2 regions of the Tissierella sp. MB52-C2 genome follow, and region 2 is predicted to be linked to the other one. Evidence: riboswitches for the same ligand, from Rfam matches in the RefSeq annotation. Region 2 holds a riboswitch; the other holds the start of a gene.

Region 1 (16,969 bases), 450 kb from region 2:
GTAACACATGATTAATTATGAAAACATAAAGGAGGCTAAAGGCAGAATAGATAAATATATTTATCATACGCCTTTAGAAAAATCCATATATTTAAGTAATGCAGATACAAATATATATCTAAAGCTAGAGAATCAACAAAAAATGAGATGTGCCAAAATCAGAGGTGCTTTAAGTAAAATTACAAATCTTACAAAAGATGAAATAGAAAAAGGCGTAGTAGCTATTTCCTCCGGAAATCATGGAGCTGCTGTAAGCTATGCATCTAACTTATTAGGAGTTGAAAATGCAACTATATACGTACCAGAAACTACTCCAAATAGCAAAGTAGAAAAAATAGAATACTATGGAGCTAAGGTAGTAAAGATAGGAAAAAATTATGATGAAGCCCATGAAATGGGGCTGGAGGAAATAAAGAATAATGGCGGTCTATTCATAGACCCATGTTCAGATGAAGTAGTCATTGCGGGACAGGGAACAATTGCATTGGAAATACTTGAAGAAGAACCTAATATTGATACCATATTAGTTCCCATAGGTGGTGGTGGAATCATAACAGGCATAAGTATAGCAGCAAAAGCCATTAATCCCAACATAGAGATAATAGGACTTCAAACGGCAGCCTGTCCTGCCATGGTGGCATCTTTAAAGGATGAGAAATTTTACGAAGTATATCCAACAGAGGATTCTATATGTGATGCATTAGTAGGAGGAGTTGGTGAAATACCCTATAAAATGGCAAAGAAATGTATAGATGATATACTAGTAGTAGAAGAAAATCATATTGCTGAAGCTATTAAATACCTTATAATGACAGAAAAGATAATGGCAGAGCCGGCAGGAGCCATAGGGATAGGTGCCATAAGAAAAAATATAGATAGATTCAAAGGAAAAAATGTAGCCATAGTTATTACTGGTGGCAATATAGATCAAGGTCTAATGAATGAAATTATTAAATAGGATATATTCTAAAATTATCCAATAGGTTGACAAATATGAAATATTGATATAAACTATAAATCATAATTTAATAAGGCCTCATCTTTTTCAGGTGAGGTAGAGGCGCAGTGTTTAACAGTCCTTAATGGAGCATGAGAAAGCCATGATATTAAGGAGAAGGAAATGTTGCCGAAGTGTATAATATTCTCAGTATTATATGCTGGGTCTGCAGTGAATAATTGCAGGACTGTCTCAATAAACTTTCCCAGTTTATTGAGTTGTGCTATCTCATTTTGGGAAAAGGAGGGGAATTAGGTACTACTATGTCTATTAGGATCTGAGTTCATCTCGGATCTTTTTTTGTTACCAAAATAGTGCAACTCGGATACAAGGTGGTAAGTTTAAGATCTTAGATTTTATATTATTAAATTAAACTTATTATGACAGAAGGAGAGAAGTAAATATGAAAAGAAAAATATCATTATTAGTAGGAATCGCCTTAGTAGCTATGGTTTTAGGAGGATGTGGCAAGTCAGTATCAGATGATAATACTTTTAAAATAGGACTTGAGGCAGGATATGCACCATTTAACTGGACACAAATAGATGATTCAAATGGTGGAGTTAAAATAGATGGAAGTTCAGAGTATGCAGGTGGATATGATGTTGAAATTGCAAAGAAGATTGCAGAAGGGCTAGGAAAAGAATTAGTTATTGTAAAGACAGAGTGGGAAGGTCTTATACCAGCGTTAATATCAGGAAAAATTGATGCTGTAATGGCAGGTATGTCACCGACAGCAGAACGTTTAGAGTCTATTGACTTCTCAAACAATTATTATAAATCAGATTTGATCATGGTTGTAAAAAAAGGTGGAGAATATGAAAATGCCACTTCAATAGATGATTTTAAGAATGCTAAAATTACTGGACAACTAAGCACATTTCACTATTCAGTAATTGATCAAATAGAAGGTGTAAATAAGCAAACAGCAATGGATAATTTTCCAGCCATGAGAGTTGCACTTGAATCAGGAATAATTGACGGTTATGTATCAGAACGCCCAGAGGGAATAAGTGCCACATCTATAAGTGATAAGTTTGCAATGGTGGAGTTTGATCATGGATTTGAGACATCTGACGATGATACTGCAATTGCCGTAGGTATTGTAAAGGGTAGTGAATTAAAGGAAAAGATAAATAAAATATTAGATGGGATTTCAGAAGAAGAATTTAAAGACATTATGGATAATGCCATTAAAAACCAACCAGCAGTTGAGTAATGTTTATTTAGAGAGGTGACGAAAATGAGTTTTGAATGGATAATAAAAATTATTTCAGAGTATTGGCCAATGCTTCTTAGGGGAGCAGGTGTGACTCTTTGGATTTCTATAATTGGTACTATTATAGGGTTTATTATTGGACTATTAATAGGGTCTATACGTACTATTCCAATGTCTAGAAATAAGATAAAGGCTTTTGGTCTTAAAATTGTTAATGCTATCTTTTCTATTTATATAGAAATATTTCGTGGGACACCTATGATAGTGCAAGCCATGGTAATTTATTATGGTTCTGCCTTGGCCTTTGGAATAGATATGGATAGAATATTTGCAGCTATACTTATAGTATCTATAAATACTGGGGCTTATATAGCAGAAATCGTTCGTGGTGGTATACTATCAATCGATAAGGGACAGTTTGAAGCAGCTGAGGCAATTGGAATGAATCATTTTCAAACTATGACCAATATTATATTACCACAGTTAATTAGAAATATCTTACCTGCAATAGGAAATGAATTTGTTATAAATATAAAAGATACCTCAGTTCTTAATGTAATTTCTGTGACAGAATTATATTTCCAAACCAAATCTATTGCAGGAAATAATTTTAAATACTTTGAAACATTCTTTGTGTCATCTGTTTTCTATTTTGTGATGACCTTTACAGTAACTAGGATTTTACGTTTTATCGAAATGAAAATAGATGGCCCTGAAAATTATACTATGAATGTAGAGGAAATGTCAGTGGAGAAGTCTGAAAAATTACTTCCTAGAATGAAAGATGCCGATATAGGACAATATTAGGAAGGAGAGATAATATGGAAAAGGTAATAGAAGTTAAACATTTAAATAAATCCTTCGGAAATCATGAAGTCCTAAAGGATATTAATTTTTCAGTAAATAAAGGTGAAGTAGTCTGTATTATTGGATCATCAGGTTCTGGTAAATCTACACTTCTTCGATGTATAAATCTTTTAGAAGAACCTAGTAGAGGGGAGATTATATATAAAGGAGAAAATATATTAGATGATAATCATGATATTTGTCTATATCGCAGAAAATTAGGAATGGTATTTCAGCAGTTCAATTTATTTAACAATCTTAATGTTTTGGGAAACTGTATGGTGGGACAAAGAAAGGTATTGAATCGCTCTAAAGAAGAAGCAGAAAAGATATCTATGGAGTACTTAAAAGTTGTAGGAATGGAAAAGTTCATCAATGCAAAACCAAAACAATTATCAGGAGGACAAAAGCAACGTGTAGCCATTGCAAGAAGTTTATCTATGAAACCAGATGTAATGTTATTTGATGAGCCAACATCAGCTCTTGATCCTGAAAAGGTGGAAGAAGTGCTTCAAGTTATGAATAAACTTGCTAAAACAGGACTTACAATGATAATAGTAACCCATGAGATGGAGTTTGCAAAAGACGTTGCAGATCGTATAGTATTTATGGATAAGGGTATTATTGCAGAGGAGGGAACTCCAGATAAGATATTCAATAATCCAAGTAAAGAACGTACAAGGGAATTTTTAAGACGTGTATTATAGAAATGAAAAGACAGTAAACTTTACTGTCTTTTCATTATATCTATGATTATGAAGGATTGAAAGTGTCCTTATTTTTATGGGAATATTCTTTTTCTCCCATGTGAGCTATACTCTTGGTTATACCCATGGAATTTGCCATAGTAGTAGGATCATAGCCTAATTCATTGGCTATTTCTAACTTCATTTCTTCAAAAGCTTTCATAGCATTTTCGTTTATTGGTTTTTTAGTCATTAAAATCACCTCGTATATATTATTTGCTCTTATTTTATATAATTAGTAGATATTTCATACTAGGTAATTAAATGAAAATGCTTCTAACTAATGGCTTCCTTTAATGTATGCCATGCTAAAACAGCACATTTTACTCTAGCGGGCATATTAGAAATATTTTGTAGAACTATGGCATCTTCCAATTTTTCCAATTGATTTTCATCTGTTATTTCTTTTTTAATCATAGCTATAAATATCTCTACTAGATTTAAAGCCTTCTCTGTAGTTAGCCCTTTTATTAAATCTATCATCATAGATGTAGATGCTTGAGATATGGCACATCCAACTCCTGTAAAGGAGGCATCTTTTATTATATTTCCATCAAGTTTAAGCTCTAAAGTAATATCATCGCCACAACTAGGATTATGACCTCTTTCTCTTATATCTGGATCTACTAAAGCTTTTTTATTATGTCCACTTCTATTATGTTCCATAATTAGCTCTGTATAAATAGAATTAATATCCATAGCCAAACCACTTCCTTACATTTTTAATTCCTTCAATAAATTTATCTATATCTTCCGTTGTATTATAAAGGTAGAAACTAATCCTTGAAGTTGCAGGTATATTAAGATGTTTCATTAAAGGCTGACAACAGTGGTGTCCTGCTCTTATGGCTATACCATAGGAATCTAGAATGGAGGCTATATCATGGGGATGAATATCATCTATGGTGAAGGAGATTATTCCACCACGTAAATTTAAGTCTTTAGGTCCTTGAATATTTATATATGGCAAACCTACCATTTTGTCTAAGGCGCATTCCACTAGTTTGTTTTCGTGAGCTTCAATATTATCTAATCCAATTTTTTGCAGATAGTCAATGGCTGATGCTAGTCCAACAGCACCCTCTACATTTTGCGTTCCCCCCTCAAATTTAAAGGGGAGGGGAGCAAAGGTTGCACTATCTTCAGAAACGTATTCTATCATATCTCCACCTAATAAAAATGGTGGCATTATCTCCAGTAATTGTTTTTTCCCATATAACACTCCAATGCCCATGGGACCCAACATTTTATGTCCAGAGAAAACAAAGAAATCTGCATCAAGTTTTTGCACATCTACTGTCATATGAGGAGTGCTTTGGGCACCATCTACTATGACTACGGCACCCATTTTATGGGCATATTCTATGATTTCTTCTATTGGATGAATAGTTCCAAGTGTGTTTGACATTTGAGAAATAGCCACAATCTTTGTTTTGTTGGTTATTTTAGATTTGACTTCTTCTAGAGGAAGTCTTCCTTCTTTATTAAGGTACATATATTTTAAAACTCCACCTTTTTGCCTTGCTACCCTTTGCCAAGGTAAGACATTACTATGATGCTCTGATATGGCGAGAACTATTTCATCATTTTCTTTAATAAACTCCATACCATAAGAATAAGCAATTAAGTTAAGAGATTCTGTAGCATTTTTTGTAAATATAATTTCTTCTATATATTTAGCATTTATAAACTTTTTTACTTTTTCTTTAGCCAAGTCATATGCTTTAGTAGCCTCTATACTAAGCTCATGGGCTCCCCTGTGGGGATTGCCATGGGAAGTTCTATTGTAATTATTCATGGCATTTATCACATCTATAGGTTTTTGAGTTGTAGCACCATTATCTAAATAAATTAAATTATTACCATTGATTTTCTGATTGAATATAGGAAAATCTTTTCTTATTTCAAAAGGATTTAATTTATTCATCTATAAGCCTCCCCTCAATTTCCTTACTAATAATAAGGCGTAAGTCTTCAAATGGTATCTTATCAACTACTGGTCTAAAGGATGCTTCTATAATCAATTTTTTTGCTTCTCTCTCACTTAGTCCCCTACTCATAAGATAGAAAAGTCTATTTTCATCGATTTGTCCTGCACTGGCAGCATGTTCTCCCTCTACATCATCTTCTTCACATAATAGAGCAGGAATAGAATCAGATTTTACAGTGGGATCCAGTAGTATTACATATTCTTCTTCAACACCTTTAGAGTGTCTAGCACCTCTTTTAAAATCAAGATTTCCTCTGAAGACTTTTTTGGCATTATCTTTAAGGACTCCCTTAGTTTTAATACTGCTTATGCTTCTAGGACCTTTATGAATCATGGAATATTCTAAATCCATTTTTCGTTCACCATCTCCTAAATATATAGAGGAAAGAGCAGATTCACTGGCTTCTCCTTCTAGAAATGTGGAATAACTAGCACCGCTAATATTACTTCCCAACTCTACAGAAATCCAGTTAACTATTCCTCCACCTTCAACAAAGGCAATATTTGAATCAAAACTAGGAGATATATCATTTAGCCTTTGAATCTTTACTATATTGACTACTGCATTTTCCTTTGCATATACGACAGTAAGTCCATTATGAAATGCATTTACCTCTTTTGTAGAATTATAGTCAAAGATAATAGTGGACTCACTACCAGATTCAGCTACAATAATATTTTTATCTATAACCATAGGGTTTTCCATATCCATATTGAATTCAACCTTTATAGGGCTATTAACCTTTATATTCTGGGGAAGGGATAAACTTATTCCACTATTATATGAATCCCTGGCAAAGACAATAAATTTATCTCCTAATCCTTTAGCTTCGTCTATGTCTAACTCTATGTCCCGTGTAGTTTTATTCAATTGTATTTCATTTGGAATATTGCTAGATTTAATGTATTCTTTATTATAATTGACAACATTGGGAAAATCAAAATCTTCCAATTTAATTCTCTTCCAAAGCATTTTATCCCTCCTTATCCAATAGAGCCTTCAAGCTCTATATTGATTAGATTATTTAACTCAACTGCATATTCAAGAGGTAGTTCTTTGGTTATTGGGTCAACAAATCCTCTAACTATCATTGCCTTAGCCTCTTCTTCATCTATACCTCTACTCATTAGATAGAAAATAGCCTCATCACTGATTCTGCCAATTTTTGCTTCATGACCTATATCTATATTGTCATTATTTAATTCTATAACTGGTAAAGTATCTGACTTAGAATCATTATCAAGCATTAAGGATTCACAGGATACTGTAGACTTGCAGCCATAGGCATCCTTAGCCACCCTAAGAAGTCCCCTATAAAAAGCATATCCACCATCCTTAGATATGGATTTAGAGTTAACAGTAGAAGTAGTATGAGGAGCTGCATGAACCACCTTTGTACCAGTATCTAAATGCTGACCTTTTGCAGCAAATGTAATACCAGTAAATTCAGATTTTGCACCTTCTCCCCTTAATATGCTCATAGGATATAGCATGGAAACTTTAGAACCAAAAGAGCCAGAAACCCATTCTATAGTTCCATTTTTATCTACTACAGCTCTTTTGGTATTTAAATTGTACATATTTCTAGACCAATTCTCTATGGTACTATATCTAAGAGAAGCATTTTCTTTTACAAATAATTCAACACAACCAGCGTGAAGATTATTTACCTTATATTTTGGTGCAGAACAACCTTCTATAAAATGAAGCTTTGCACCTTTTTCAACTATAATTAAAGTATGTTCAAATTGTCCTGCTCCAGGTGCATTAAGTCTAAAGTAAGATTGTAAAGGAATATCTACTTGAACTCCTTCGGGAACATAAACAAAAGAGCCACCAGACCATACTGCTCCGTGAAGGGCAGCGAATTTATGGTCATTTGGAGGAACAAGTTTCATAAAGTATTCTTTAACTATATCTTCATAGTCTATTAAGGCAGTTTCCATATCCATATAAACTACACCTGCATCTACTAATTCTTGTCTAATATTATGATATACTACTTCTGAATCATACTGTGCCCCTACTCCAGCTAGAGATTCTCTTTCTGCTTGAGGTAGTCCTAATCGCTCAAAAGTGTCCTTTATATCATCAGGAACATCTTCCCAGCTATTCTTCATATCTGAATCTGGCTTAATATAGGTAATTATATTTTCCATATCAAGATCAGATAAATCTACTCCCCATTTAGGAATAGGTTTATTATTATATATTTCTAAAGATTTTAATCTAAAATCAGTCATCCACTGGGGCTCATTTTTTTCCTTTGAAATTTCCATTATTATTTCAGGAGTTAATCCCTTGTCGGTCTTATATTTGTAGGTAAATTCATTTTTAATATCGTAGATTCCTCTATCAATATCTTCAATGACAGACTTTTTTCTTTCCATATTCATCACCTCTATTTATTGGAAAATTCATTTTTAATATTTTCATATCCATTTTTATTAATTTCCTGAGCCAATTCTAATCCACCACTTTTAACTATCTTTCCGTCAAGTAATATATGGACAAAATCAGGCTGAAGATATTCTAGTAGTTTATTGTAGTGAGTTATCACTAATATAGATTTTTTATTATCTTGAAGTTTTTTTACACCCTCGGCTACTATTCTTATGGCATCTACATCAAGCCCAGAATCTGTTTCGTCTAGAATTGCAAGTTTTGGCTCAAGAATAGACATTTGAAGAATTTCATTTTTCTTTTTTTCTCCACCAGAAAAACCTAGATTTAAATATCTGGAAGCATATTCTTCTTTCATTTCCAGTTGCTCCATTTTTTCTTTCAATAGTTTTCTAAATAGAATAATCTTTTGCATTTCTCCAGATACAGAAGCTTTTGCAGTTCTTAAAAACTCCTCTACTGTGACGCCAGGAATTTCTTCTGGATATTGAAATGATAAAAAGATACCCTTTTTAGCTCTTTTATCTGGTTTTAAATCATTTATTATTTCTCCATGAAATTCTATACTTCCATTTGTAATTTCATACTTAGGATGTCCCATTAGGGTATATCCTAAAGTAGACTTACCACCGCCATTAGGCCCCATGATTACATGGATTTCTCCTTCACCAATTTGGAGACTTAGACCTTTTAGTATCTCTTTATCTTCTATATTTACCTTTAAATCATTTATATTTAATAAATTATTTGTCATACAATCTCTCCTTTATATGAAATAGACTATCAACTGATAAGTGTTATCATTATCATATATTTTTAATTATATACTTATGCCCTAAGAAAGTAAAGCTACTAATTTAATAGGAATTAATTATAAGTTTATATAAAGAATAATATATGAGATATAATCCTGGATTCATAGGAATAGAATAAATAGAAGAATTATATAGGTATGTGAAGGAGAGGGTTATATGTGGAAACAAGGACTAGTACTAGTATTATCTATTATTTCGTCTACTATGATTACTAATCCAGAACAAGAAGTATTAGATAATCTTAATATAAGTATGCCAGAAGAAGTAATAGAAAGCCAAGAAGAACTAGTAAATGAAGGAGTTGGAGAAGAGATAGAGGAAGAAATTGAAGAAGAAATTGAGGAAGTTAATGAAGGAGAAAAAGAAATTATAAAGTTTACATTAGATAAATTGAATTTAAAAGAAGGTATAGTGGCTGAAGATGTTTTAAGAGTTAAAAAGTTTTTAAAGGAAAAAGGATATACAGATATGAGTGAAGGTTACTATTTTGATGGAAGTATAAAATCAGCAATAGCAAAATATCAGAAAGATAATGGGTTAACATCTGATGGAATAGTTGGAAATTTTACATATGAAAAAATAAACCAGGATATGGAAAATAATAATATAAGCATACCAGAAATAAAAATAGAATTTACAAAGGATATACCTAAGGGAAAGTTTATAATAATCAATAAGGATAGTAATACGTTGTATCATCTAAATGGAGAGGAAATAATAAAGAAATATCATGTGGCAACAGGAAAACAATCAGAGCATACTCCAGAGGGAAAGTTTACTATAATTGTTAAATATATAAATCCCTCATGGGGTGGTGCAGGGAGAAGTAAGCCTATAAAAGGAGGAGCACCTAATAATCCTTTAGGGAAAAGATGGATGGGATTAAATATTAAAGGTGGGGGAGTATATGGAATTCATGGAAATTCAAATAAAGACAGTATTGGAAGATACATATCTTTAGGGTGTATTAGAATGTTTAATGAAGATGTGGAATATTTATATAATATAGTAGAAAAAAATACTCCTGTATGGATAGGAAATGAGGAAAAACTTAAAGATTTTGGAATATTATTTAGGTAATTGCAGACTTGCAAAGGACGAATTAATTTGATAGACTAATTATATATTTATTGTAAAAGGATGGCTTCTATTGGGACACCCATGACGTTGCCATATCTTTTTTATTTTTTGCAATATTTCTTAGACAGGAGGATAAAAATGAATAATGAAACAACAGACAAATTAGGACAAGACAGTATAGGAAAATTATTATTCAGTTTGGCAATGCCGGCTATCATAGCTCAGCTTGTAAATATGCTATATAATATTGTTGACCGTATTTACATTGGACATATGCCAGAGATAGGAGCAACAGCTTTAACAGGGGTTGGTGTTACCTTTCCGATTATTATGATAATTACAGCATTTAGTTCACTTATAGGAATGGGTGGAGCACCAAGGGCAGCTATAAAAATGGGAGAAAAAAACCATAATGAGGCTGAAAAAATATTAGGAAATTGTTTTGTACTTTTAATTGTTATTTCTATTATATTAACAGCTTTTTTCCTGGCAACAGGTGAAAAACTATTGATGTTGTTTGGTGCCAGTAGTGATACTATTGGCTATGGACTTAGCTATCTAAATATTTATGTAGGTGGAACAATATTTGTAATGATAACATTGGGACTTAATAGTTTTATATCAACTCAAGGTTTTGCAAAAACAAGTATGATGACAGTTTTAATAGGAGCTGTAATAAATATAGTCTTAGATCCAATTCTAATATTTGGATTTAAAATGGGTGTTAAAGGTGCGGCAATTGCTACAGTTACTTCTCAGGCAATATCAGCTATTTGGGTTTTAAAGTTTATGTTAGGGGACAAAACTAGATTAAAAATTCGCAAGATAAATATGAAACTAGATAAAGCGGTTATTATTCCAGTTCTTATGTTAGGGGTATCTCCTTTCATAATGAATAGTACAGAAAGTTTATTAAATATATCTTTGAACTCGTCTTTACAAAAATATGGGGGAGATGTGGCAGTAGGAGCAATGACCATATTATCCAGTTTAATGCAGGTCATATTTTTACCAATATCAGGATTAACACAGGGAGCACAACCAATAATTAGTTATAACTATGGTGCAAAGAAGAATGATAGAGTAAAGGAAACCTTTAAACTACTTATAATATCGGCTATGGCTTTTTCACTTATAATGTGGGGATTGATGATGATATTCCCAAGGGGATTTGTATCTTTATTTACTAAAAATATTGCACTGATGAATTTTACTTCATGGGCACTCAGAATCTATCTAGGATTAGGGGTTATACTTGGAGCGCAAATAGCATGTCAGCAGACATTTATAGCCATAGGGCAAGCAAAAATATCATTATTCCTTGCGTTACTTAGAAAAGTAATATTGCTTATACCTTTAATATATATATTACCTCATTTCTTTGAGGATAAAGTATTTGCAGTATTTTTTGCAGAGCCTGTGGCAGACCTAATTGCAGTTACTGTTACTGTAACTGCGTTTTCAATGCAATTTAAAAAGTTATTAAGGGCGAATAATTAGATTATTTAATATTGAAATATATTAAAATTATTCGGATAAAAAGTAAGAAAGTAATAGGATGGATAAAGAAAAACTGGGATATCCCAGTTTTTCTTTATCCAATATACACTTTAGTTTCATCTTTGTGAAAATATCTATATAGGACCTTCACGAAATTAGGTATAGTTTTAGACACATTTTTTAACTTTACTTCACCTTCATATTCTTTTTCATTTTTTATAGTTTTGAGGGCATAGTCTAAAATACTTTTTTCGTTTACTTCTATCCCTGTTTTATAAAAAAATAATTCAGAGAGTAGAGTTAGTGCTTTAGGATTATCTATAAATGCAAAAGAAGCAAATAAACAAAAACCTAGATTCTCTAAGGTAATTATATATGCATATAAATAATCTAAATCTGATAATCCTGGTAAATTAATAGTTTTCGACTGAATATCTATATTGAAGTTTTTTTCCTCAACTATGGATGGCTTAGACACCATTTCCTTATATTTTTCTTTTTCTCTAAACAAACCATACATACCCTCAGTTTTACTACCTAATACTCTGCCTATTAAAGTAAGATTTTTGACCTCCACTAAAGCTTTATCCATTTCTTTTATATTACCTTCTATTTCCTGTAGATTAAAATAAAGAGCACAGCTAAAAATGAATTCAATACAATCTATACCTAACTCAAAACACTTATTTGTAAAGTTTTTTACATATTGCTTATCATTTATATCAAAACATTCATTCAATGCTGCATATGCTTCACTTTCAGCAGGAGCAGAGTAATAGTCTTCACCTGTTTTAGTATGTCTATTTAAACATCCTACCACACAGAGAGGAGAACAAGTTCTATTAATTTTAAATGCTATATCTTTATAATTATTTTTGATATTGTTGTTACAATCTAGCTCTGACATATCTATGTTTTTACCTTGGGATAACATTTTCATTAAGGTAATAGAACCAAGTCCAGGTAAGGCCTTACCACATATAGGATGTTCTATAATGATTTTGGATAATTCCTTAGAACATCTTTTCATATTTTCTACATCATATACTGGAGCGTTAAAATGTTCTTTATTTTTAACAGCTATGGCCTTTAACCCTTTATATCCAAAAATATCACCTATACTGTTTCTTGCGCAATAAAAGGAAGGACTTCCCTCTGGATATGTACTAAATAGAGTGGATATGGGTAATAGATTTTCACCTGAAGGGCCTATGCCAATAACTCCACATTCTTTCCCATATAAGCCTTGTATAATATCTATGGTTGAAGATACATCCATGCCTTTAATATTATTAATATTAACTAAAGAAATATGATTTTCCTCAATTAATAGTGTCAATGGTATTTCTTCAGTACTTTTTCCAGATATTATAATGGCATCTATATTAAGAGATGCTAATTTTTGTGAGATAGTACCTGCAATATTTGAAATCTGTATTCCTTCATCTTTTGAGGATTTTGTACCTACCAATAGCCTGCCAGTACTGGGAGCCAAGGTTCCAGAGAATAGACCTGGGGCTAATACTATTACATTTTCGTCATCAAGCCTACTAGCATTAGGAGAAACCTCCTCCCTTATAATCTTTGCAATTAAACCTCTGCCATAATCCTCGGAGTCGTTTTGCTTTTTAATTATTTGTTTTTTCGTTAAATCTATATAAAGTAATTTACTCAAATTAAATTACCTCCTTCATCTTTTCTAATAAATTATACCATTAATTTTTTTAAACCATCTATAGATTAGTAAAATCTATAGGAAGGCTTCTATTATAGATAATCTTTTTAAAAATTGCTAATTAATTGACATTGAAAAAATTATATGGTATATCTTATTTAGATTAATACTGTAATTATCAAGTATTAGAGCAAGATAATATGACGAAAATTAAAGGGGGATTTTAATGAAATTTTGGAAAAGAGGTATTTTATTTCTATTGGTTTTTGTAATTTCTGTATCCATGGTTGGATGTAAACCAAAGGATAAAACTAAGGTTGATGAAGAAATAACAGATGCGTCAACAGAAGAACTACAAAACAAAGAATTAGAGCAAGAATCCGAAGAAAGTGAAATTACTATTATAGACCATTTAGGAAGAACGGTAACACTTGATAAAAAGGCAGAAAAGATAGTAAGTGGATATTATATAACTACATCTATGATGATTGCTTTAGGACTGGAGGATAATGTAGTAGGAATAGAGGCGAAAGCTAAATCAAGACCTATTTATTCATTAGCAGCACCTGAATTTTTAGAACTTCCAAACGTTGGTACAGCAAAAGAATTTAATTTAGAAGGTACGATAGCACTTGAACCAGATTTAGTTATATTACCTATTAGATTAAAGGATGCTGTAGAAAGTTTAGAGAAAATGGGAATAAAAGTCTTAGCAGTAAATCCTGAAAACATGGACTTACTGAAAGAAACCCTTAAAATAGTAGGATTAGCTACAGGAACTACAGAGAGAGCTGATAAGTTAATATCCTATTATGATGATAAGTTTATACAAATTGAAAAGTTAATTGGTACAGAAAGTAAGAAGAAAGTGTATCTAGGAGGTAATAGCGATTTTCTGTCTACAGCAGCAAAGAATATGTACCAAAACTATATGATAGAAGCAGCAGGAGGTATCAACGTTGCTTCTGACATTGATGATACTTACTGGGCTACTATTTCCTATGAGCAATTAATCTCTTATAATCCAGACATTATAGTTATAGTACCAGAAGCAGACTATACAAAAGATGATATAATAAATGATACTAAATTAGCTGGAATAAATGCAGTGAAAAATAATAAAATATATGTAATGCCAGATACATTTGAAGCTTGGGACTCTCCAGTACCTTCTAGTATATTAGGTACAATGTGGTTAACATTTGTTATAAATGAGGATATTCATAACTTTGATGATTTTAAAGAAGAGGTAGCTAACTTCTATGAAACATTTTATAATTTTACAGTAGATAAAGAGAAAATTACTAAATAATGAAGATATATGCTTCAGAGGTAAGGAAGACTAATAACAAATATTTCCTTCAATATCTTATAGCAATTATATTATTATGTGTTGCATTTGCCTTTTCCATAGGAGTAGGAAAGTATCCAATTCATATTAAAGATATAATAAAAATTACTCTTGGTAAGGAAGTTGATTCAACTGTAAGAATGGTATTTTTTAACCTTCGTCTTCCAAGGACTATTATGGTTCTTATTGCAGGAATGGGGCTTAGTATATCAGGGAGTATATACCAAACTATTTTCAAAAATCCTCTTGCAACTCCAGATATTATAGGAGTATCTTCTGGGGCGACTCTTGGGGCGGCCATTGCAATAGTATTTTTATCTGGAGGAACATTTACTGTAGCTTTTAATGCCTTTATGGGAGGTATAGTAGCAGTTTTCATAGCTATTGGACTTGCTAGGATGTCAGAGAATAAAGGGATTGCTACCATTGTCTTAGCAGGTATCGTTATTGGTTCAATAACTAATGGACTAATAATGATATTAAAGTTCTTTGCAGACCCTGAAAGGCAGCTTGCAGCAATAGAGTTTTGGTCCATGGGTAGCTTTGCAGGAATTACAGCTGATAAAATGCTAGGGGTATTACCTTTCTTTTTATTGGGTATTATCATACTTATACTACTTAGATGGCAGATAAATATTTTATCATTAAGTGATGATGAGGGGAAAAGTCTTGGTTTGAAGATTGAAAGAGTACGCTTACTTATTATTGCAGCTGCAACTTTAGTTGTAGCCAGTATTGTAAGTATTACTGGGCTTATATCATTTATAAGTCTAATAGCACCACATATAGCAAGGATTATGAGGAAACGAAATGACTTTAGTACCACTATTTTTAGTGGATTAATTGGTTCATTAATCCTCATTATAGCTGATTGCCTAGCAAGAAGTATAGGAAGTAGCGAAATTCCCATTAGCATACTGACTACTTTTATTGGGGCACCTTATTTAGCATATTTAATGAGTCGCCATAGGTAGGAGGAATATAATGGAGGTATTAAAAATTGAAAATATAGTTGCTAGTTATGGGAGAGAGTTAATAGTTGATGATATTAGTTTTCATATGAAAAAAGGGGAATTCACTGCTCTTTTAGGTTTAAATGGTACTGGGAAAACAACTTTATTAAAGGTGATTTGCGGACTGCTTAGACCGAAAAGTGGTAAATGTTTGATAGATAATAAAGATATGATGAAATATAAGGAAAAAGAAAGGGCAAAGTATATTTCTTTTATGCCCCAACGCCACAGTATAATATATGATACAACAGTGTTAGAGGTTGTATTAATGGGAATTACCCCCTATCTTGGAACTTTTAGCCATCCAACTAATGAGCATAGAAAAATTGCTCATGATATACTAGAAAAAATGAATATGGGAGAACGTGCTAATAAAAACTTTCTCCAGTTAAGTGAAGGACAAAAGCAGCTAGTTATTATAGCCAGATCTTTAATGCAGAATTCACAATTTATGTTATTTGATGAGCCAAATAGTGCTCTTGACTTTAATAACAGCCATATGATTTTGTCAAAGATAAGGGAAGTAATAAAAAAGGAAAGAAAGTCTGGGCTAATAACTTTGCATGATCCTAATATGGCACTAAGCTACTGTGATAGAATTATAGTGTTAAAAGATAAAAAGAAGTTTGCTGATTTTTATATAAAGGATATAGATAGTGGATTTATTCAAGAAGTGTTTAATAAAATATATGGAGATATAGAGATAATTCATTATAATGGAAAGTATATGATAGTAAAATAAAACCAGTGGGATTTCCTGCTGGTTTTATTTTACCACATCTTTGGCTACAGTCTTTTCAATACAATTTTTAAAATACTTCAAGAGAATAATTAAATCATTTAATTGTATATATTAAAATTATTTGGGTAACAAATAAGAACTAGAAACTATTAAAATATATTGGAGGAAACATGAAAAATATCATATCTCAAGAATGGCTGAAAAACAATATATCAAAGGAAGACTTAATTATATTAGATACTAGAGCTGAGTTAAATGATCCTAGCTACGGTTTTAATGAATATAATAAAGGGCATATTAAAGGTGCACAATTTGTGTCAATGGAAGAAGTTATGACTGGAGAATTAAGGGAACATGGAGGCAGACACCCATTGCCTAATATGGATGAATTTATAGAAAACATGAAAAGTCTTGGTATAGAAGATAACTCTACTGTAGTTATTTACGATGATGGAGAGTTAGCTATGGCAGGTAGATTGTGGTGGATTCTAAAATATTCTGGAAAAAACAAGGTTTATGTTTTAGAAGGGGGTATAAAATCTTGGGTAGAAAATGATTTAGAATTGACTACAGAAATTCCTAAAGTAAAGA
Region 2 (16,969 bases):
ACTACTCTAGTAGGAGTTCTTATTATGATGTTATCTATATCTTGGCAGATGACTATTCTAGCCATTTTAATATTACCTTTATCCATGGGGTTAGTTATGGCAATAGTTAAAAGGTCACAGAAATATTTCAAGGCACAACAGGAAAGCTTAGGAAAGGTAAACGGACATATAGAAGAAATCTATGGTGGTCATAATATAATGAAGGCTTTTAATGCAGAAGAAGAGGCAGTTGAAGAATTTACAAAGATTAATGGAGAACTTTATAGTTCTGCATGGAAGTCACAATTCCTTTCTGGAATGATGATGCCTATTATGAACTTCATTGGTAATCTAGGTTATGTAGCAGTATCAATTTTAGGTGGATGGTTTGCAGTTAGAAAAACCATAGAAGTAGGAGATATACTTTCTTTTATTCAATATATAAGAAACTTTACTCAGCCTATAGCTCAAGTAGCACAAATATCTAATGTATTACAATCTACAGTGGCTGCTGCTGAAAGGGTATTTGTATTTTTAGATGAAGAAGAGGAAGTAAAGGAATCAACTACGCCTGTTAAATTAGAGGAAGTAGAAGGAAGAGTTACCTTTGAAAATGTTAAATTTGGATATAGTGAAGATAAAATAATAATAAATAATTTTTCACAAAACATAAAACCAGGGCAAAAAGTTGCCATAGTAGGGCCTACTGGTGCAGGAAAAACTACCATAGTAAAATTACTAATGAGATTCTATGATCTAAATGAAGGTAGAATTTTAATAGATGGTAACGATATAAATGATTTTACAAGGGAAAATTTAAGAAATAACTTTGGAATGGTTCTTCAAGATACATGGCTATTTAGTGGAACAATAATGGAAAATATAAAATATGGCAGATTAGATGCAACAGATGCAGAAGTAATAGAAGCTTCTAAATCTGCCCATGCTCATAGATTTATTCAAACATTACCAGATGGATATAATATGGTCATAAATGAAGAAGCAAATAATATATCTCAAGGACAAAAACAACTTTTAACCATAGCAAGGGCAATACTCTCCGATCCTAAAATACTTATCTTAGATGAGGCAACATCTTCTGTAGATACAAGGACGGAGGTATTAATTCAAAAAGCAATGGAAAACCTTATGAAGGGAAGAACATCCTTTATAATTGCCCATAGACTTTCAACCATAAGAGATGCAGATTTAATTCTAGTAATGAAAGATGGAGATATAATAGAGCAAGGAAGCCATGAAGAGCTTCTAAAGAAAAATGGATTTTATGCAGAATTATATAATAGTCAATTTGCAGCATAAGATAAATTCAATCCAATTGATATAAAATTATAAGTGACCAAGGGTAAAACCTTGGCACTTATAATTTAAACTCCCTAGCAATATTAATTATTGCTTTATCTTTATCCTTAGTATTTATTGTATATGATATTCTAATTTCTGAAGTAGTAACTTGTTTAAATTCAATATTATTAGTAACAAAGATTTCAAATATCTTTGCTGCAACTCCAGATCGAGTTCTCATGCCTAATCCTATTACTGAAATTTTGGTTATATTCTCTTCTATATCAGCTTTTATTTCTTTCATTGTTATTTTTAATTCATTAATTATATTGTTTATTGATTTCTTACTGTCTTTGGGAGCAGTAAAAGAAATATTGACATATCCACCTATTGGTGCAGTTTGGCTAATCATATCAATATTTATATCTCTTTCAGATAATTTATTAAATAAGCTATATATTCTTCTAATACAATAAGGTATATTATTAATTGTTACCATCAAATCACTATCACTAACAGTAAGACCTGTAATTACTTTGGATTCCATAGACTCATCATACTCCTTTATATAGGTTCCTTTGTGCTGATCAGTGCTTAATGCAATATAAATAGGCACATGATATTTACATCCTATTTCAATAGCTCTAGTTGCTATGACATTAGCACCTAAACTGGACATCTCAATCATTTCATCATAACTAATATAATCTAACTTTTTTGCATTTGGATATATTCGAGGGTCAACGCCGTAAATACCTTGTACATCAGTATATATTTCACAGGGACAATCTAACTTAGCTGCCAATGCAACAGCAGTAGTATCTGAACCACCTCTACCTAAGGTTGTTATGTCTCCATTATGGCTTATACCTTGAAATCCAGCTACTATGATTACTTTCCCTTCACTTAGTTGTTTTTTTATATTTTTAATATCAATATCTAAAATAGTGGACTTAGTATGTTTGTCATCAGTTGTTATGCCAGCTTGGAATCCAGTTAATGCTATGGCATCTTGTCCTTTTTCTTTTAGTGATATAGCTAAAAGGGCTGATGTAATTTGTTCTCCTGTAGATAAGAGCATATCTAATTCTCGTGCACTAGGGTTTTTAGAAATTTTCTTTGTCATTTCAATAAGGTTGTTAGTAGTTTTTCCCATGGCAGAAACAACAGTAACAATATCAAAACCAGATTTTTTGCGTTCTATAATAAGATCAGCTATAAAATTGATTTTATCAATTGTCTCTACTGATGTTCCACCATATTTCTGTACTATAATGGGCAATTAAATCACTTCCTCTATTTAAATTAAAAAAACAGTCATGAGTAAAAGAACTCATAACTGTTTTAGTTGCAAAGATAACAAACTAAAAAAGCATATAACTTTTACCCTGTGTAATATAGCACTCTACTAGAGACTGGGTAATCAACTAATGGCAGTGATGTATCTATTAAATACATCCCCAACATATAATTCTAGGGGAAATTATATATTTCGGCAGTTACACCTTTTTTATAGGAATAGGATTCCCTAAATCTAACCTATAATACTAATTGCAACTGCATCCTCTATATTACAACTAAAGCTATGAAATTGTATTTTTAAAAGTATAGCATGTACTAGGGAAATTGTCAAATTAAGATTTTGAAATAATAGATAATATTTTAAATCTATGAATTATTAATATAAATAAGTTATTAGGCCAAAGGCATATTTAAACACTATTTCAAAATTATTAGGTTATTTAAAGTCATATACATTTCAACTAATCGTAGTAATGACTGAAGTAGCACAAAGGGTAAGCTATAATTTAAGAAAAGAAATATCTAAAAAAGCAAATAAATTTTCACTTAAATATTTTGATAATATAAGTCATGAAGACGTATTATCTAGGGTTACAAATGATGTAGATACTGTAAGTCAGACCTTGAAGCAAAGTATGAGTCAAATAATAACCTCTGCCACTACTTTAGGCAGTTAGAAAAACCATAGAAGTAGGAGATATTCTTTCCTTTATTCAATATATAAGAAACTTTACTCAACCTATAGCTCAAGTTGTTCAAATATCCAATGTTACAGTAGCTGCTGCTGAAAGGATATTTGTATTTTTAGATGAAGAAGAAGAAGTAAAGGAATCGACTACACCTGTTAAATTAGATGAAGTAGAGGGAAGAGTTATCTTTGAAAACATTAAATTTGGCTATAATGAAGATAAAATAGTAATAAACGATTTTTCACAAAATATAAAATATGGTAGATTAGATGCAACAGATGCAAAAGTAATAGAGGCTTTTAAGTCTGCCCATGCCCATAGACTTTCAACCATAAGAGATGCAGATTTAATTCTAGTAATGAAAGATGGAGATATAATAGAGCAAGGAACCCATGAAGAGCTTCTAAAGAAAAATGGATTCTATGCAGAATTATATAATAGTCAATTTGCAGCATAAGATAGGATTATAAATATAAAAAACATTACCCCTTGATATTTTATTAAGGGGTAATTTTGCTAGTATCTTTAATGAAAATTGATGTAAGTAGCTTTATATCCTTAAAATTAAATCATCTATCTTAACACCTAAAACTTCTGCCAGCAAAACCACCTTATTGAAAGCAGGATTCTTCTTGGTTCCTCGCTCTAGTTCTTCAATATAAGATTTAGAGATATGAGTGAAATTTGATATATCTAATGTAGTATATCCTTTGCTGTTTCTTAGTTCTCTTACCTTCGAACCATTTAACATAAAAACCCTCCTCTAAAATACTATATTTAATTATACTTAATATAATTTAAAACTATTACGCAATTCTAAAATCATTAAACAATTTTTCTGTATGATTTTTTATTATATTTTCTATTTCAAACCAGTTATTTACACGTGTAACTCTTTCTGGTATCGGTCCTTTATTATAGTTACAATCTATAAGAAGTACTTGGAATCCTGAATCTGACAATTGTATAGCATTTTCATATCTGTCTTCTATAAAAATATCACAATTTAAGTCTTTGGCAGTTTTAACTTTATTGTGAGAACCCAATAAGGTCAAAGAATCCATAGGTATATTGTAGTAGGAAAGCCACATAAGGGTTACAGCTTTCATTTGTTCTTCTCTTGCAGTTACAAAATGAATTTGATGATTTTTATATAAATTATCAAGAACCTGTTTTACACCCTTTCTGGCTTTAGCCTCAAGGTGTAATGTCTCACCATATAAAGCATAAAACAAATCATAAGATGATCTATCTATTCCTAAAACTTGGTGTATTTCATATACTGTCACATCTTCAGGTGTAATTTTAGTGTTGAAATAGGTGTTTACCATAGGAATCCAGTCATAAGCTTCAGTAATAGTTCCATCAATGTCGATACATAAGTTTAAATGTTTCATCACTATCGCCTCCATATATATTGTAACTTAATTATATAATATAAATATAAAGTCTCTTTTAACAACAAGTTAAGTTTAGGTAAAGGGTTTAAAAAAAGATATAAAGTTATTAGTCAATCAATATAAAACTAAAATATATACTTTTTATTTTCAATATTTCTAAAAATAGAGAAGAGACAGATGATTTGTTTTGAGATATGTGGATAAAAGTATTCTCTAGTATTGATTCCTTAATTCTATTGAAGTTAGAATATGATGAAATGTGTGAGTTGTAATATAGATATAAGAAATGATTGGAATTATTGTCCCAATTGCTCCAATAAATTATAAAATTTTCAAGAAATTCACAGCAGTATTAATAAAAGGCCTTTATATAGGGGCTTTTTATGTTGTGGAAAAGTGAAATCAACTATATAATTAAATTACTATGCCGAAATAGATATATTAGGGGGTGATAAAATGATAAGGGATTTGAAAGAAAAATATCTGTCTCTATGGTGGGATACAGAAGCAGATTTACATATGGAAAATAATAAAATATCTCTCATAGAAAAACTGACAAATGAGAGAAGAATAGAGCAATTTAGAAAAGAACTTTTTAAAATCTTAAAAAAAGCTCCCAATAAAGATGAGGAAGAATCATGGAGAAAGTCCATATTGACACAGATAAAAGATATGGAAATGAATATATTAGGGAGTAGAGAAAGTATAATAGATTTTTTTATTGATAGTGGCTATGCCAGTGTGACAGAAGATTTTATAGATGAAGTAAAAGAATTTGATCCCCAAATACATGTCTATGATATATTTCAGGCAATTAGGAATGTGTGGATTATGAATAGTATACAGATATTATTCGATATGAAAGTTAAGTTAACGCCCTCAATATTTTCATATAGTATGTTATATCCTTATAGTGATAATTATTTAGATGATTCCAGTATTTCAAATACAGATAAGGTAGAATTTAATAAAAGGTTTAGAAAATGGATATTAGGAGAAGAGGTTAAACCTTTAAATTGTAATGAAGAGCGTATTTATAAATTAATAAAAAAGATAGAAGAGGAATTTGAAAGAGATATATTTAAAGGGTTGTTCCAGAGTTTATTAGATATTCATAGTGCCCAGGTAAAAAGTCTTATACAGCAAAGAGAAAAAACATTACCCTACGAAAAAGACATAATAGGAATTACCTTTGAAAAAGGTGGAACCTCTGTATTGGCAGATGGATATTTAGTTAGGGGAACCTTAGAAAAAGAAGAAGCTGAATTTATGTTTTGCTATGGAGTATTTCTTCAAATAATAGATGATTTGCAAGATATAGAAGAAGATTACAATAATAAACACATGACCATATTTTCTCAAATAGATGGAAAATATCCCTTAGATAGAATTATAAATAAATTAATAAATTTTATTGATGAATTCTTTAATAAGGAGCTTGTCTTTGTTTCTGAAGAGGCAGAAAAATTAAAGAAAGTAATACAGGATTGCTCTAGGATTATGATATTTGAAGCTATATCTAAAAATAAAAAAAGATTTACTAAAGAATATATAAAATCAATAGAGTCCTATTCAATAGTTAGATTTTCTTACTTTAAAAAGATTAAGAAGAAATTCCAAAAAACATTTTCCCAAGAGGATATTATTAGAATTTGCAATATATTAGGTAACAGTAAATTAGAGATAGACATAGGAATATGACAGTAAAATTTGGGCTATTATCAGTCCAGATTTTATATTGTAGGGTGAAGATATGAACGATATGACTTTTAAATTCCAAACTCTTTTGCATAAGTTACAGCTCCACTTATGGACTTTGCACTGTCCTGCAACTTAATTGCCATAAAGTTAGGACAAGGTATACCCTCAGGAACTTCAATACCAAATTGTTCTGCTGGAAGATAGCCGGGGCGTGGATAATATACTCCATTTCACGCTATAATATCCTATAATATTTTTTATGACTTGTAAACATAATGAAATACCTCTGGAAACTATATAATAGCTTTAAAGTTCACTTCATAATGGCTAATAAATATGGTAGGATAGAAGATAGTATATAGTTTAACAATAAGAGGTGATTTAGATGTCTAAGATATTAATTGTTGAAGATGAACCTATAATTGCAAATGGATTGGCAGCAATGATTAACTCTATAAACAGCAAAATAAATATTACCATAACTGGCTATGCCAAAGAAGCCTTAAAATATGCAAAGGATATTAATTATGATGTATTTTTACTAGATATTCAACTGAAAGATTATTCAGGATTTGAATTAGCTAAAGAAATACGAAATATTAACAATTATAAGCTGACACCAATTGTATTTATAACTGCTGTACCAACTAGAGAATTAATGGCATTTAAAGAAATACATTGCTATGACTATATTGTAAAGCCATTTAAAGAAGAAACAGTAAAAACTATTTTAGAAACTATAATCAATTATGGAGTAATAAAAGAAGAGGATACCTACCTAAAATTAAAGCAAAAAGAATATACTTATTTTATAAAGCAGGATGAAATCATTTATATTGAGTCTCAAAATAGAAAAATATTTATTTCAACAATAAAAGAACGAATAGAATTATCCACATATACTTTAAGTCAATTATTGAAAGAGCTAAATACTAATTTTATACAATGTCATAGGGGTTATATAGTTAATATCAATTATATTGAAAAAATTGATAAAGGTAACAATGATATTTATATTAAGGGTGCTGAACTTCCCATTTCCATTGGCAGAAAGTATAGGGATTTAATAAGGAGTAAGTTGAAATGAGATTAGTAGGATTCTTTATAATGGCTATATTTGATATTATAAATCTTATTATAATATCAAGAAAGTTAGTTGGATCCACAAAAAGTAATAGGAAGAAAATTATAATATTTATTTTAATATTTTCAGTATTAATGGCATTATCTAGAAGATATTTACCTTGTAAATATAATATTCTAATAGCACTGGTTTTAATTATGACTATTATATTCATACTATATAAGCAAGACATCGAACAAACTATTTACATAAGTATAATTTGTATAATAATTATCTTATTGATTCAATTTATGATTGTGGGTATATTGCAAATTTTATTTATGGATATAAAATTGAATTTTACACATGGAATAATTGCTCAAATTATGGGATTCTTAGGTATTATTTTAGTAAGCAGATATATACCTCTCAATTATCTATATAGATATGTTCTTATGAATAATAAGGTATTCAAGTATATAACACTAAATATATTTGTTCTATTAGTATCCATGCTATTATATTGGAATATAGATATTGATGGTGCTTTAAAAAATATAGTCATCATAGCAGTAATCTCTTTAGGAATTATATATGTTAATTTTGTTTTAATAAAAAATGGACTTAAAAATGAGTACGAGCAACAGCAACTACAAACTTATGAAAAATATATTCCAGTTATCGATGAACTAATTCAAGAGTTAAGAATCAAGCAACATGAGTTTGATAATCATATCCAGGCACTAAATATGATTATCTTTACAAATATGGATTATGGAAAAAGGATTAGAGCTATGGAAAATTATATGAATGATATAAAAGGAAACAATAATTTAGGAGATTTGATTAAGCTTGATAACAAGGTGTTGGCAGGTTTTTTATATAGTAAGATAAAAAATGCTGAAGAATTAGGTATTCAATTTGAAATACTAATAGAGGACTATGGATTTAAACTAAACCTAAAGGACTATGAAATAATAGAGACAATAGGGAATTTAATAAATAATGCTTTTGAGACAGATATAGAAAATAATGTTGTTATACTTAAATTAAAGAAAGAAAAAGATATGAATGTTATAGAGGTTAGAAATAAGCATCCATATCTAAAAAATGAAAATATAAATAGAATATTTAATAAAGGCTTTAGCACAAAACTAGGAAACAGAAGAGGTTTTGGCTTATATAACATTAGAGAAATAGTAAAAAAATATAATGGTAATATAGAAATAATGAATGAAATATATAATGATGATAATTATATTATATTTAGAGTTCTATTTGTCAGTAATTGATTTTTTCAGAGAATCAGGGCATTCAGGTTCTCCCCAAAGGAAAAAAGAAGCTGTATTAACTATTGTCATTGGTGCTAATAGAATTAGTAAACTACATAGGACCTTAAGGAATTTTTTAAAAATTGATCTTTTTTCTTTCATAAATTATTATCCCCTTTGCTATTAATAATTGAATAGATTGTAATGCTATGACCCATACTGAATTGATAAAGTATGGGCTTTTATGTATAAAAAAATACATTCCAAAATATATAAGGATCGATACTACCCCTATTAATCTAAATTTTTGCCTTTTTTTATGAGGATAGTCAGGTCTGGATTCCCCACAAATAGGAGCAAATATAATAGTTGTGAATAGGGAAAATATGAATAAAATAAAGGCAATTCTAAAGTTAAGATTTATATTGTATTTTAAAAGTATAATTATGTAAAAGAAAATTCCGCTAAATATCAAACATTTAGCATATGTTCTAAAATGCAATCCCCCTGTGAATAATCTAATAACCAATAAAACTGAAGAGCAATAAATAAAATCAGTGGACTTACCCGATATCCAAAATAGAAAAAATAATATAGTAAACTTTGAAATTTCTCCTATGATAAACTCCAAAGAATATTTTAGTTTAATACTATCAAGTTCATCAAAATTGAATTCCCTTTGAAAATACTTATGCAATCTGTCAATTAAAATCATTGTAATCACCTAGAATCATTATTGATGATAATAATATCACAAACTATAAGCTTTTAAATATCAAATGGATGAACGACATATATATCTGCATGAATAACATATTTTATAAAAATATGTAGTTTATGTGGATTAGATTGTCGTTTAGTCAAAAAGTATTGTAAAGAAAGTTGATTTTGGTAATATGAGGATAATTAAGATATCTTAAATAATACAGTTGACCAAATATATATAAAAAATATAATATAAAGGGAGATATGAGGTTATGAGAAAATTAGTTAGTTTGATAATGGCAATGGTTATGCTGCTATCTTTTAGTAGTGGAGTTTTGGCAGAGGTAGTTATTTTAAATAGTTATTCAGAGTATGATGATGTTGAATTATTGAAAGAAGTCATTTCAAATATGAATGAATATGAAAAATCATTATTCTTTGAAATGATACAATCAAGTGTTGAGGAACAACAGTTTTACAGGGATAATATAGATAATAATTATAGAGTCAATTATAAGACTAATATTAAAAGTGATAATATAGATATTAATAGTATCAATGGAGTATATAGAGCAGCTAGGAGCAATAAAGATGCCTCCATACGAAATGCCATAAATACATTTAATGCTGGGATTGTTACATTAGGATTGTCAAAAACTGCTGTTATGTTGTTTAAGGCAACGGCAGTCAGTTTGGGAGCTGCTATTGCAGATGGTCCACTACCAGCTGGAGATGCTCTATTTATAATAACGGGAACCCTTACAGTTGCTTATTTAGCTGCTAATTGGAAAGAAATAGGTCCAAAGTGGAATAGTATAGATAGATTATTTAAAACATCTTTTTCCATGGCTTCATATGCAATAGGACAAGCAATGAGGGATTTAAAAGCAAAAGTCTTGGATAAGGTAAGTGAAAAATCGGAGGATAGAAAATCTGAGGGAGAGATTTCGGATTCAACAGAGAAAGAAGTAAAAAGAAAACTGGGAAGTGAAGCATTAAAGAAATTTAAAGAAGCAGTCAAAAAAGGTCTTGTAGGATCAACAAATGAATCGGGTATAAAAAGATTAAAAGGTAAAGGTATACAGATAGGAAGAACCTATTATGAATATGAACTAAAAATATTGGGAAAATATGGAGATTTTAGATTACTAGGAAATAAAGATCCCCGTGGAAAAATTATATTCACAATTTTAACAGACCATAAATATAAAAAAATGTAAGAGGTTAAATTATGTATATAGGAGAATTATCAACTTTAATTAAAAATAATAGCTTAGAAGATTATACAATAGAAGAATTTAGTAAATTTTTAAAGGAAGAGGAGACTATAAAAAAATACTCTTTAAACAATTATAAAAATACAGAAATACAACTCGTTGACTTTAAATTAGTGAAAGACTTAGATGATTTTAGAATAATAATAACATATCATTTAATAAATTTAGATGATGAAACATGTCAAGGAATATTATCATATTCTAAGGAATACTTTTTAAGAGAATTAGAGAAAAGCTTGGATATTAAAAGTGTTATAATTACAAAATTTCAAAATTGGATAGAAAAGCAATCTAATTTAAAAAAGCATTTAATAGATGGATTAAAAAGATATTATGAAAACTGGATGATTGACTGTAAAGATGAATATGAAGAAAAAATGGGAGGTATATGTATTGATGAATTAAACTATAAATTGGGGAATATAGCTTATCTTGAATCATATTTTATGTACCAAGATGGTTATCAAGATACGTTTATAGTAAAATTAGATGTATATTCAAAGGATAGATTGTTAAATTCTTACTATATGGAATTTTCCATAGATGGAGAAGTGTTAGATGACTGGATGGATTAATATTTTTAAAACTAATTAGATCCTTGAGACTACTTAATAAAAAACAATATTTAAAAGATTGTTGAGGATTGTCATAGATTTGGTAGTATTTTTATAATTTTGATTACGCATTGCTGGTTTATAAATTAGAAAAAGGAGTTATTTTTATGTTTTATATCAGTAATAAAGGAAGTTTTATATCTTTATCATATGTATTGTTGTATTTAGAACAAATTAAATATTTTACAGTAAGTGAAGAAGGCGTTTTAACTTGCAATGAGGATGGAAATAATCCACGCTTTAAGGAATGGATATATTCAGATGAGATACAGTATCAAACATTTTTAGAAGCATTAAAACCATATAAGATAAAGAAATTTTCACCTAGGGAGTGGTTTATGCGTTCAGAAGTATCTGATAGATTTAAAAACCAATATTTTTACCGAGTATTAGTATATGAATTCAATGAAACTACAAAGCATATTTTACTTAATAATACTTCAAACGTAGTATTTAGAGACAAAGAAAATAACTTGCTATATCTTCCACAAGATTTATGCTTTTTTGATAAGGAAGGAAAATTGCTTATGGGAACTTTGTCACATGAAGATATTGCTGCAATAATGGTAACAAGGCCTTTAGATAACAATGAACTTTTGAAATATGGATTATTTCCAACTGGTAAACAAGTAGTGATTCCCGATTTAGATTGTATTAATTTATAAATTTATTAATAAAAATTTGGCAAGCTTTTATTAATAAAACTTTCAATAGTTAAGGAAATATTAAATGATTTGATAAAGTAATATTTTTAAAACGAATTAAATCTTTGAAACTACTTGATAAAAAACAATACTAGTGCCTCCTCATTTAAAGGAGGCACTAATATTGAAAAGCATCTGAAAAAATTGTTGAGGACTGCTATAGAGTTGATAGTGAAGCTAAATCGAGATATTGGAAATATTATCATGCAATTAACTATCCCAAAGCTCAATATTGGTTTATCGGATATTAAATTTATTAAGGAGCTTATGAACAGAACTAATTACAATCATAATTTATAATTATTAAAAGGAGATATTATTGTGAATAAGATGTTAGAATTACAAGAAAACATTGAACTTGAAAAGTTTTTTGAACTATTGGAGTTATGTTTTGAAGTGTCCACATATTTTTGATTTACAGAAAATCCACTTGAGAAATATGAAAAATCAATAAATCATGCTAACTTTCTAAAAGCACTTGAACCTTTTCTTATAAAAACAATAAAAACGACCCATTGGCATCGTTATTATACTATAGAGAAGAATAAAAAAACAATACATATATATAAAGCTAATAAAAAAGCTAAAGAAATAATTAAAAATAATTTCGATAACTTATTTTTAGAGGAACGAGTTAATGGAAAACTTACTAGTATCAAAGACTTGCCAGAGGATGTATGTTTTTTTATTAATAATAAATTGTTATTAGGAACTGTTTCACATGAATATATTTGTACAGCATATCTTTTTTCTTCCAACTATATATAAAAAAATAAAGAAATTAGGCAAATGGAGACGCAAGAAATATTCAGATGAAGAGCAAATAATACTAGATTTATAAATAAAAGTATTAAGTATATTCTAGAATTATGGTAATAAGCCATTTGAAGGACAAAGATATTAGGGTGGCGTTAAAATGTATACTAAATTTAATGAGAATTATAAATTAGAGAAATGGTATCCTGCTAAGTATAGTGATCTATGCTCTATGCATGATATTAGGTCTATAAAAGATTTAATAGAAGGATTATTTATAGAGTTAGTATCGGATTCAATTGTAGACTCGGAGAATGAAAAATATGAAACCATATATATATATTGGCCAGGGAATTACGTATCTTATATGGTTAGTGAAAGTGGAGCAAGAAATTTAATAAGTTTAGATGAAAATAATCATAGATGGACATTTTTTAAGATCATGGACTCTAAATATGTAGATTTTATAGCACCTTATGAACCACAAATACTGGATTCAAGTAAAAAACCTATAGCAGGAGAAAAAGACTGGGAAGAATAATAAATATTAAATAAAATATTGTTATAGGAGGAATTGATTCTGAAAAATAAAAAGTTTGATGAATATGGTCATTATATTGATGAAGAAGGTAATGTAATTGATGAGACTGGCAGAGTTTGGGAAAAAGAGGATAGCTGGTATAGAATTGGTTTATTTGAATTGAATTGTGGGATTATGGGGGATGATGAAACTGAAGTGCCTTCCTTTTGCAAATATGGTAGAGGGAAACCAGGAGATTATTGTTTGGAAAACTCATGTACTCATCTTTTAACTTGTACAGTTCCATTTACCTTAGCATATACAAATAAGTATGGATATATGAATTGTGATGCAGGGTTTCCAGAAGGAATTTATTTTGAAGACGAGATAGATGAAAGAACAAAAAAATTACTTAGTATTTGGGAAGAACTTTGTCATAAGAAAATAGATGAAGCTGAAAAGGAATATAGTGACAAAGTAAAGCCTCTTTAAATTATTTTGAAGAAGAAAATCAAAGGAGTTTTATTAATGACTATGGATCAAAACATTATAAACTTTATAATAAGAAAAATTAGTGTTATTATATATGTATTTTATCGTTTTTATAATATTATAAAAACGATAAAATACGAAAAAACTATTACTAGTTTAACTAAGTTATTTCAACCTATTGTATTTCTATTTTTAGTTTTTTCCTATACACATCATTTTAACCTTGATTTGTTCGATAAAACAGTTATATTTATCGTATTTCCTATACTTTTTTTAGCTGAATCATTTTTGTTTTTTAAAGGTAAAAAAGATAAGAATTTAAAAGAAAAAGTAATATATATAATAATTTTAATTTCTTTTTTATTAACAGAATTACTATATATACTTAAATATTAAATTGATATATAGAATATAGCTGAGGCTATTAGATTTAACTAAGGGGAGCTTGGATGATTTTATTATAGAAAATTAAATAATGCTACTATATACTGGAGGACCTCTTATATGGAGGTTCTTTTCATGATTGCTAACTTAATATCACAATATTGAAAGTAATGTAAATGTTGTATATAATTATACTAGAATAGTTCATATGAATAGGAGGTCTCCGATGATTTACGTAATAAATAACAGCAATGACCCATTCTTTAACCATGCTGCAGAAGAATATCTAATGAATAATTTTGATGAAGAGGTCTTTATGTTATGGATAAATAAGCCATCTATACTCATTGGTAAAAATCAAAATACCATATCTGAAATAAACTTAGACTACGTGAAAGAAAATGATATTACAGTAGTTAGAAGGTTATCGGGTGGTGGAACTGTTTACAATGATTTAGGTAATATGAATTTTACTTTTATTACTTATAGAAGTTCTTCAGACACTAAGGTTAAAAATGGATTTGAAAAATTTGCATTACCAGTAATAAATGCATTGAAGTCTTTAGGAGCAAATGCAGAATTTACAGGAAGAAACGACATAGTAATAGATGGAAAAAAGTTTTCTGGAAATGCACAATATTTTCAGAAAGACAAATTGCTTCATCATGGAACACTATTATATGATTGCGATATGTCGAAATTATCCTTAGCACTTAAAAGTAAACCCATAAAATTTGTGGACAAGTCAGTTAAATCAGTGGGAGCTAGGGTAACTAATATTGTAGACCATGTAAAAGAGGAAATGAGTTTACTAGAATTTAGAGAGTACTTAAAAAACTATGTAATAAATACCCATGGTATAGAAACCATATATGAATTTAATGAAAAAGACTTAGAGGAAATCAATAAAATAGTTAAGGATAGGTTTGAAACTTGGGAATGGAATTATGGAAAGAGTCCTAATTATAAATATACAAATTCTCGAAAGTATCCAAGTGGAGTAGTGGAATATCACTTAGAAGTAGAAAGTGGTCAAATAGAGAAAATTTCCATATATGGAGATTTTTTTGGAGAAAAGAATATTACAGAATTGGAAGAAAAGCTAATTGGAAAAAAACACAATATAAATGATTTAGAACTTGTATTAAATACAATAAATATAAATGACTATATCCATGGACTATCAGCAAAGGAGTTTATTGAAGGATTGTTGGATATAGAATTAGACATGGAGGTAACTAAATGCGATTAAGAAAACCAGAATGGATTAGAGTGAAAATGCAGGGGGGAGATGTATCTAAGAAGGTAGACTCTTTATTGTCTGATCTTTCTTTAAATACAGTATGTGATGAGGCAAATTGTCCTAATAGAATGGAATGTTTTGCAAGAGGAACAGCTACTTTTATGATACTAGGTAGAAATTGTACTAGAAATTGTACCTTCTGCAATGTAACCAGGGAAATGCCAGATAAGGTAAATTTGAAAGAACCAGAAAGTGTAGCTAAAGCTGTAGAGAAGCTTAATTTAAAGCATGCTGTTATTACATCTGTAACTAGAGATGATTTACCTGATCAAGGAGCTAATCAGTTTGCAAATGTTGTAAAAGAAATAAGAGAGAGAACACCAAAGGTGACTATTGAGTTACTTATACCAGATATGCAGGGTGAAAAAGAGTTAATAGACATTATTATAGATTCAGAGCCAAATATATTAAATCATAATGTGGAAACAGTGCCAGAATTGTATGATGAAGTTAGACCAATGGCAATATTTGAGAGATCATTGGAATTACTTGATTATGTAAAGAAAAGAAAACCTAATATGAGAACTAAATCTGGCATGATGCTAGGCTTAGGTGAAACTAAGGAACAGGTAATAGATACATTTAAGAAACTCCGAGAAGTAGATTGTGATATGTTGACATTAGGGCAATATCTCCAGCCTACTACATCACATATAGAAGTAGTAGAATATATTACACCAGAACAATTTGAGGAGTATAAAGAAATTGCTTTATCTATGGGTTTTGAGAGGGTAGCATCATCACCTCTTACTAGAAGTTCTTACTATGCAGAAGACTTTTAATATATCTTAAAAAGTTTCTGTTAAAAACATCTTTTTCCATTAAAAAATATATTGCCAAAAATCCTTTTTAAGAGTAAAATATTTTTGTCACAAATTAGAAGGGATGGTATGATGAGAATAGTTACATTTAATCCTTTTAGGACATTGGGTATGCCTAATGTTACCTATATTAAACCAGAAAATATGTTGATGGAAATAGACAAAATTAAAGAAGCAGATTATATCCTATTTCCTGAATATTGGCAGATAAATACTTTAGTATATGGTTTAAAGAAAAAGATATTTCCAAACATCAGTACTTATCAATTGGGACATAATAAAATTGAGACTACTAGAGTATTACAAGCTATATTTCCTAAAAATATACCCTATACTCAAATAATTAGCAGAGATCGTGTAAATATAGAGACTATAGAGGAAGAATTTAGTTATCCATTAGTAGCTAAGGAAATAAAAAGTTCCATGGGGAGAGGGGTTTTCTTAGTAGAAAATAGACGAGAATTGAAATCTTATATAGAAACTAATGAATCCCTATATATCCAAGAAAAGCTTCCCATAGACAGGGATCTTAGAATAGTATATGTGGGAAACAAAGTGATAGGTGCTTATTGGAGAATTGCAGGAGAAGGGCAATTTCATAACAATATAGCAAAAGGTGGATCCTATGATTATGACAATATACCGAGAGAAGCCATTGAACTAGTAGAAAAGGTAGCAGAAGAATT

The links. Region 2 has a riboswitch for lysine ahead of RBU61_RS18290 (aspartate kinase). Riboswitches for the same ligand answer to the same signal wherever they lie in the genome.
Region 1: another riboswitch for lysine. It lies ahead of RBU61_RS01010 (transporter substrate-binding domain-containing protein); the one in region 2 lies ahead of RBU61_RS18290 (aspartate kinase).

Annotation. Positions count from the first base shown of each region.
Region 1 is NZ_CP133261.1:211,482-228,450, forward strand. Features, by position in the region: gene RBU61_RS01005 (threonine/serine dehydratase) at 8-958, shown strand; lysine riboswitch at 1,048-1,231, shown strand; gene RBU61_RS01010 (transporter substrate-binding domain-containing protein) at 1,401-2,216, shown strand; gene RBU61_RS01015 (amino acid ABC transporter permease) at 2,241-3,023, shown strand; gene RBU61_RS01020 (amino acid ABC transporter ATP-binding protein) at 3,038-3,769, shown strand; gene RBU61_RS01025 (hypothetical protein) at 3,816-4,001, opposite strand; gene sufU (Fe-S cluster assembly sulfur transfer protein SufU) at 4,085-4,507, opposite strand; gene RBU61_RS01035 (cysteine desulfurase) at 4,497-5,735, opposite strand; gene sufD (Fe-S cluster assembly protein SufD) at 5,728-6,771, opposite strand; gene sufB (Fe-S cluster assembly protein SufB) at 6,783-8,189, opposite strand; gene sufC (Fe-S cluster assembly ATPase SufC) at 8,201-8,956, opposite strand; gene RBU61_RS01055 (L,D-transpeptidase family protein) at 9,174-10,097, shown strand; gene RBU61_RS01060 (MATE family efflux transporter) at 10,236-11,597, shown strand; gene RBU61_RS01065 (aldehyde ferredoxin oxidoreductase N-terminal domain-containing protein) at 11,692-13,272, opposite strand; gene RBU61_RS01070 (ABC transporter substrate-binding protein) at 13,499-14,584, shown strand; gene RBU61_RS01075 (iron ABC transporter permease) at 14,584-15,597, shown strand; gene RBU61_RS01080 (ABC transporter ATP-binding protein) at 15,608-16,378, shown strand; gene RBU61_RS01085 (sulfurtransferase) at 16,549-16,969, shown strand, end outside.
Region 2 is NZ_CP133261.1:3,651,178-3,668,146, forward strand. Features, by position in the region: gene RBU61_RS18285 (ABC transporter ATP-binding protein) at 1-1,299, shown strand, start outside; gene RBU61_RS18290 (aspartate kinase) at 1,358-2,563, opposite strand; lysine riboswitch at 2,672-2,858, opposite strand; gene RBU61_RS18295 (ABC transporter transmembrane domain-containing protein) at 3,057-3,260, shown strand; gene RBU61_RS18300 (helix-turn-helix transcriptional regulator) at 3,823-4,023, opposite strand; gene RBU61_RS18305 (hypothetical protein) at 4,079-4,669, opposite strand; gene RBU61_RS18310 (class 1 isoprenoid biosynthesis enzyme) at 5,129-6,373, shown strand; gene RBU61_RS18315 (LytTR family DNA-binding domain-containing protein) at 6,759-7,460, shown strand; gene RBU61_RS18320 (GHKL domain-containing protein) at 7,457-8,728, shown strand; gene RBU61_RS18325 (cyclic lactone autoinducer peptide) at 8,711-8,869, opposite strand; gene RBU61_RS19650 (accessory gene regulator ArgB-like protein) at 8,844-9,422, opposite strand; gene RBU61_RS18330 (hypothetical protein) at 9,685-10,632, shown strand; gene RBU61_RS18335 (hypothetical protein) at 10,644-11,264, shown strand; gene RBU61_RS18340 (hypothetical protein) at 11,411-11,968, shown strand; gene RBU61_RS18345 (hypothetical protein) at 12,924-13,304, shown strand; gene RBU61_RS18350 (hypothetical protein) at 13,338-13,775, shown strand; gene RBU61_RS18355 (lipoate--protein ligase) at 14,386-15,411, shown strand; gene lipA (lipoyl synthase) at 15,402-16,244, shown strand; gene RBU61_RS18365 (ATP-grasp domain-containing protein) at 16,353-16,969, shown strand, end outside.